Linked DNA regions of Streptomonospora nanhaiensis. The protein of the gene in region 2 interacts with the protein of the main gene of each other region in a pairwise test. Links are inferred from orthologs where the notes say so. Each region holds a gene or a part of one and is shown on either strand. Other genes may lie near its edges.

Region 1 (3,171 bases), 3.1 Mb from region 2 along the record:
ACGGTGATGCCGGCGAGGTAGAGCCACAGCGGCGTCCCGACCCGGGGCCCGAGGTCCCGGGTGTTAGTGGGATCCAACATAGACGTCCTCTGGGGGTTTCAGGGTGCCCCGCCCGGTTCGGGTGACCGCCGTGAAGGGGCCGGCGCCTGCGGCAGGGCGGTCGTTGACGTTCACTGTTGCGGTCACCCCCAAGACCGGCGTGGATGGGTCCGCGCAGGCACGGACGACCGACCGACTACCGTTTCAGCTTACGACGCTTCATCACCAGGTGTCGCCGAACGGGGACTTTCGGTGAAGCGTGCATCACCTGGGTCGATCGCCCGATTCGACCTGAAATACTGCGACAGGTAGCCTAGTGATCGCGCATCGTAGACGCTACTGCCTGCGCGAACAACATTCGGTGGCACGGTCGGCGGCGCCCCGCGGAACCGCCTCTGAGCACCCCTATTCCGCGGCGAGCCGCCGCTCGGTGGCCGCTTCCGGCCCTTGCTCCAGCAGCACGCGGAACCCGTCCTCGTCCAGAATCGGCACTCCGGCCTGCACGGCCTTGTCGTACTTGGACCCGGGGTTGTCGCCCACGACCACGAAACCGGTCTTCTTCGAGACCGAGCCGGTGACCCGCCCGCCGCGCTCGGCGACGGCCTCGGTGGCCTCGTCGCGGCTGAACGACGACAGCGATCCGGTGACCACCACGGTGACGCCGTCGAGCGGGCGCGGGCCGCCGGCGCCCGCCTCCTCCATGCGCACCCCGGCCGCCCGCCACTTGCGGACGATCTCGCGGTGCCAGTCGACGGAGAACCACTCCTTGATGGAGGCGGCGATGGTGGGCCCCACGCCGTTGACCGCGGCCAACTCCTCCTCGGTGGCGGCGCCGATGGCCTCGATGGAGCGGAAGTGGCGGGCGAGGTCCTCGGCGGCGCGCGGGCCGACGTGGCGGATGGACAGCGCCACCAGCACCCGCCACAGCGGGCGCTGCTTGGCCTGCTCCAGCTCCTGCAGCAGGTTCTCGGCGGTCTTCTTGGGTTCGCCGTTCTGGTTGGCGAAGAAGGTGACGACCTTGGGTTCGCCGGTCTTGGGGTCGCGCTTGGGCTCGGAGGTGTCGGGGTCGAGGACCAGCGACTTGATCGGCAGCAGCTGGTCCATGGTGAGGTCGAAGAGGTCGCCCTCGTCGCGCAGCGGCGGGGTGGCCGGGTGCAGCGGCTGGGTCAGCGCGGTGGCGGCGACATAGCCCAGCTCCTCGATGTCGAGGGCCTTGCGGCTGGCGATGTAGAACAGCCGCTCGCGGCGCTGGCCGGGGCAGTCGCGGTGGTTGGGGCAGCGGAGGTCGACGTCGGCCTCCTTCTGCCGGCCGAGCGCGGTGCCGCACTCGGGGCAGGTCTCGGGCATGACGAACGCGCGCTCGGAGCCGTCGCGGCGCTCCACCACCGGGCCGACGATCTCGGGGATGACGTCGCCGGCCTTGCGCAGCACGACGGTGTCGCCGATGAGGACGCCCTTGCGCGCGACCTCCTGGGCGTTGTGCAGGGTGGCGAACTCGACCTCGGAGCCGGCCACGCGCACCGGCTCCATGACGCCGTAGGGGGTCACCCGGCCGGTGCGGCCGACGTTGACGCGGATGTCGACCAGCTTGGTGGTGACCTCCTCGGGCGGGTACTTGTAGGCGATGGCCCAGCGCGGGGCGCGGCTGGTGGAGCCGAGTCTGCGCTGGAGCGCGACGTCGTCGACCTTGACGACCACGCCGTCGATCTCGTAGGCGGGGTCGTGGCGGTGCTCGGCGTAGTGCCGGATGTACTCGCGGACCTTGTCGACGTCGGGGACCACGCGGTAGCGGTCGCTGACCGGCAGGCCCCAGTCGCGCAGGAGGTCGTAGACGTGGGACTGGTGGGTGAACTCCACGCCCCGGTGCGCGCCCACGCCGTGCACCAGCATGCTCAGCGGCCGGGTGGCGGTGACGCGGGGGTCCTTCTGCCGCAGCGAGCCGGCGGCGGCGTTGCGGGGGTTGGCGAAGGGCGGCTTGCCGTCGTCGGCCAGGCGGGCGTTGAGGGCCTCGAACGCCTCGCCGGGCAGGAAGACCTCGCCGCGGACCTCCAGGAGTTCGGGCGCGGGGCGGACGGACTCGTCCAGGCGCACGGGGACGGTGTCGATGGTGCGGACGTTGAGCGTGATGTCCTCGCCGACGCGGCCGTCGCCGCGCGTGGCCGCGCGGACCAGGCGGCCCTTCTCGTAGACGAGGTCGACGGCCAGGCCGTCGATCTTCAGCTCGCACAGGTAGGCGTCGACGGGGGCCTCGGACTCCACCCGGTGCACCCAGGCGTCCAGCTCCTCGGGGGCGAAGGCGTTGTCGAGGCTCTGCAGGCGCTCCAGGTGCTCCACGGCCGCGAAGTCGACGCTGATGGGCGCGCCGACCTTCTGGGACGGGGAGTCCTGGGTGACCAGGACGGGGTGGCGCTCCTCGATGCCGACCAGCTCGCGCATGAGGGTGTCGTACTCGGCGTCGGAGATGATCGGGTTGCCCATGTAGTACCGGTAGCTGTGGTCGTCCAGCTCCTGGCACAGGAACGTGTGGCGCTCGCGCACCTCGGCGGGGACCTCGTCGGCGGCTGCGGGCTGTTCAGCGCTCACCCTGGGCGTCCTTTCCAAAGTCGCTAACGCTGGCGCCGTGGTTCCTCGCGCAGCACCCGCGCCCCCTCGCGGCAGGCGCGGAGTGCGGCGCGCGCGTGGTCGGGGGCGGCCCGCCCCAGTCCGCAGGTGGGCGTGACGACCACCGCGCGGGTGAGGAGCTCGGGGGCGAAGCCGATCCGATTCCACAGCTCACGTACAGGATCGACGTTATCGGCTGGGTCCGACAGAACGCCTCCGGCACTCGGCACGACACCCGTAAAAAGACCCACGCCGTCCTCGACGGCGGCGCCGATGTGCTCGTCCTGGGCGGGGTCGAGCAGGGTGGCGTCCAGGCTCACCGCGCGGGCGCCCGAGCGGCGCAGCAGGTCCACCGGCACCCCGGCGGCGCAGCAGTGGGCCATGGGGACGGCGGCGGCGTCGGCCACCGCGGCGAAGAGGTCGCGCAGCCGCGCCTCGACGGTGACGCGGTCGGGCGCGGGCAGCCGCCGGTACCCGCTGGCGCTGGGCACGGCCCCGGTCAGCACCGCGGGCAGGGCGGGTTCGTCGACC
Region 2 (3,351 bases):
GAACTGGAGCCCGACCCCGTCCGCCAGCGCCGCCTGGCCGCCGAGGAGCACGAGAAGGCCGCGGAGGAGTACCGCCGCGCCGCCGAGGCCCGCGAACCAGGAGGCGCCCCCGCCGACGAACCCGCCGCCGGCGAAATCCGCCGGGCCCACACCTTCGACCGCACCAACCGCGACAACGTGTAGGCGGGCTCAGGGCGCCAGGGCCGCGCCCGCCCGCCGGTCGCGACCAATCCCCGCCGACGCCCGCGGCGCCTCGCCGCGGGCGCGCCGCCCATCGCGTCGAGGAGGTGCCGCGAACCGCGCTAACCTTGAGGTGGACACCCGGCTGGTGAGAATCCGCGGCGAGGCCGACTCCAGCGGGCGCGGTTGGACCGCCGCCCTCCAGCCGCTCTGTGCCCCCAAGTGCGACCCGTTAGAGGACGATCCAGCGATGACAGCGGTAGACGGCGACCAGACCGCGGGCGACACCTACGACGCCCGCGCGGTCCAGGAGAAGTGGCAGGCCCGCTGGGCCGAGCAGAACCCCTTCGCGGCCAGTGAGGACCCGGCCGACGACCGTCCGCGCCGCTATGTGGTCGACATGTTCGCCTATCCCTCCGGCGACCTCCACATGGGCCACGCCGAGGCGTTCGCCATCGGTGACGTCATCGCGCGCTACGCGTTCCAGCGCGGCGAGAACGTGCTCCACCCCATCGGCTGGGACTCCTTCGGGCTGCCCGCCGAGAACGCCGCCATCAAGCACAACACCCACCCCGCCGAGTGGACCTACGCCAACATCGAGACCCAGGCGGAGTCCTTCCGGCGCTACGGCATCGCCGTCGACTGGTCGCGGCGGCTGCACACCAGCGACCCCGAGTACTACAAGTGGAACCAGTGGCTGTTCCTGCGGTTCTTCGAGCGCGGGCTGGCCTACCGCAAGGACGGCCTGGTCAACTGGTGCCCCAAGGACCAGACCGTGCTCGCCAACGAGCAGGTCGTGCAGGGCCGCTGCGAGCGCTGCGGCACCGAGGTCGTGCGCCGCAGCCTCAACCAGTGGTACTACCGCATCACCGCCTACGCCGACCGGCTGCTCGACGACATGGACCAGTTGGAGAACGGCAACTGGCCCGACGACGTCCTGACCATGCAGCGCAACTGGATCGGCCGCTCCCACGGTGCCGACGTCCGGTTCGCCATCGAGGGGCGTGAGGAGCCGGTGTCGGTCTTCACCACCCGGCCCGACACCCTCTACGGCGCCACCTTCTTCGTCGTGGCCGCCGACGCCCCGCTGGCCGACGAGCTGTGCGCCGACGACCACCGCGCCGAGTTCGAGGCCTACCGCGAGCAGGTCGCCAAGCTCTCCGACATCGAGCGGCAGTCCACCGAACGCCCCAAGACCGGCGTCTTCCTGGGCCGCTACGCGATCAACCCGGTCAACGGCGAGCGCATCCCGGTGTGGGCCGCCGACTACGTGCTGGCCGACTACGGCCACGGCGCGATCATGGCGGTCCCCGCCCACGACCAGCGCGACCTCGACTTCGCGCTGAAGTTCGGCCTCAAGGTCCGCGAGGTCGTCGACACCGGCGAGCCCAGTCCCGCCGAGTCCGGCGTGGCCACCGCGGGCGAGGGCCGCCTGATGAACTCCGGCCCGCTGGACGGCCTGTCCAAGAGCGAGGCCATCCCGCGGATCATCGAGATCCTGGGCGAGCGCGGCACCGGCTCGGCGGCGGTCAACTACCGCCTGCGCGACTGGCTGCTGTCGCGGCAGCGCTTCTGGGGCACGCCGATCCCGATCGTCCACTGCCCCGACTGCGGCGAGGTCCCGGTCCCCGACGACCAGCTGCCGGTGAAGCTGCCCGACAACCTCAAGGGCGCCGACCTCGCGCCCAAGGGCGTCTCGCCGCTGGCCGCCGCCGCCGACTGGGTCAACACCGAGTGCCCCAAGTGCGGCGGCGCCGCCAAGCGCGACACCGACACCATGGACACCTTCGTGGACTCGTCCTGGTACTTCCTGCGCTACTGCTCGCCGGGCGACGACTCCGCGCCCTTCGACATCGACAAGGTCGCCAAGTGGGGCCCGGTGGACCAGTACATCGGGGGCAAGGAGCACGCGACGCTGCACCTGATGTACGCGCGCTTCTTCGTCAAGGTCCTCTACGACATGGGCATGGTCGGGTTCACCGAGCCGTTCCGGCGGCTGCTGAACCAGGGCCAGGTCATCAACCAGGGCAAGGCGATGTCCAAGTCCCTGGGCAACGGCGTCGACCTCGGCGAGGAGATCGACAAGTACGGCGTCGACGCCGTCCGCCTGACGATGATCTTCGCGGGGCCGCCCGAGGACGACATCGACTGGGCCGACGTCTCGCCGGCCGCGTCGCTGAAGTTCCTGAACCGGGCCTACCGGGTCATGGCCGAGGCCGGTGCGGCGTCGGCGCCCGGGGCCGATCCCGCCTCCGGGGACCTCGCGCTGCGCAAGGCCACGCACCAGGCCCTGGACAAGATCACCGCCGCCGTCGACGCGCAGCGGTTCAACGTCGCGGTCGCGCGCATCATGGAGCTGGTCACGGCCGCGCGCAAGGCCATCGACTCCGGGCCCGGCGCCGCCGACCCCGCCGTGCGCGAGGCCGCCGAGGTGGTCGCGATCACGCTGGCCCTGTTCGCGCCCTACGTCGCCGAGGAGGGCTGGGAGCGCCTGGGGCACACCGGCTCGGTCTCGGTGGGCAACTGGCGCCGGCCCGACCCCGCGCTGCTGACCCAGGAGTCGGTGACGTGTGTCGTGCAGGTCGCCAGCAAGGTCCGTGACAAACTGGAGGTCGCTCCGGACGTCAGCGCCGAGGAACTCGAACGCCTCGCGCTGGCCTCCGAGAAGGTCCAGGCGTTCATCGACGGCAGGGAGGTCCGCAGGATCGTGGTGCGGGCGCCCAAGCTGGTCAACATCGTGGTGGGCTGACCCATGGCGTGGGCCGGCCGTGCCGTCGAGGCGGCGACCGCCTCACCCGCGCGCCTGTGGCTGACCGCGGGGACCGGGGTCGTGCTGCTGGTCGCCGCGTCGCTCACCGCGGGACTCGTCCTGGGCAGCGACGACCCCGCCGTGCAGGCCGACGAGGCCGACGCCTTCGCGTCGGCGCCCGCCTGCTCGGCCGTGCCGGCCGACGCGGTGGAGTCGCTGCTGCCCGGCGCCGCGCTGGAGACCAGCGAGCACGGTCCCATGACCGACGCCGACAGCTCCACCTGCGTGTGGACCTCCATCGGCTCCGACGACGGCCCGCCGCGCTCCCTGCACCTGGACTTCACCGCCCACTTCACCGACAAGGCGGGCGAGGTCAGCGGGGCGCGGGCGGCGGCCCAGCGGCTGGAGCAGCTCGCGCCCAT

What was found. The genes of interacting proteins can lie anywhere in the genome.
Region 1: the proteins of leuS (region 2) and ligA interact in binary tests that used the Escherichia coli proteins (3 or more experiments, as listed by UniProt). The link is inferred for Streptomonospora nanhaiensis from one-to-one orthologs.

What each region holds. Positions count from the first base shown.
Region 1 is NZ_JACCFO010000001.1:2,338,628-2,341,798, forward strand. The notes cover bases 34-2,932. They hold ligA (NAD-dependent DNA ligase LigA), read right to left. Parts: upstream 2,623-2,932; coding sequence 445-2,622; downstream 34-444. Other genes in these bases: HNR12_RS10040 (putative bifunctional diguanylate cyclase/phosphodiesterase), read right to left, coding at 34-80; HNR12_RS10050 (methionine synthase), read right to left, coding at 2,646-2,932. Also shown: more of HNR12_RS10040, read right to left, coding at 1-33; more of HNR12_RS10050, read right to left, coding at 2,933-3,171. UniProt on the Escherichia coli protein: DNA ligase that catalyzes the formation of phosphodiester linkages between 5'-phosphoryl and 3'-hydroxyl groups in double-stranded DNA using NAD as a coenzyme and as the energy source for the reaction.
Region 2 is NZ_JACCFO010000001.1:5,432,782-5,436,132, forward strand. What follows is about bases 101-3,179. They hold leuS (leucine--tRNA ligase), read left to right. Parts: upstream 101-430; coding sequence 431-2,929; downstream 2,930-3,179. Other genes in these bases: HNR12_RS24155 (hypothetical protein), read left to right, coding at 101-183; HNR12_RS24165 (hypothetical protein), read left to right, coding at 2,933-3,179. In the rest of the region: more of HNR12_RS24155, read left to right, coding at 1-100; more of HNR12_RS24165, read left to right, coding at 3,180-3,351.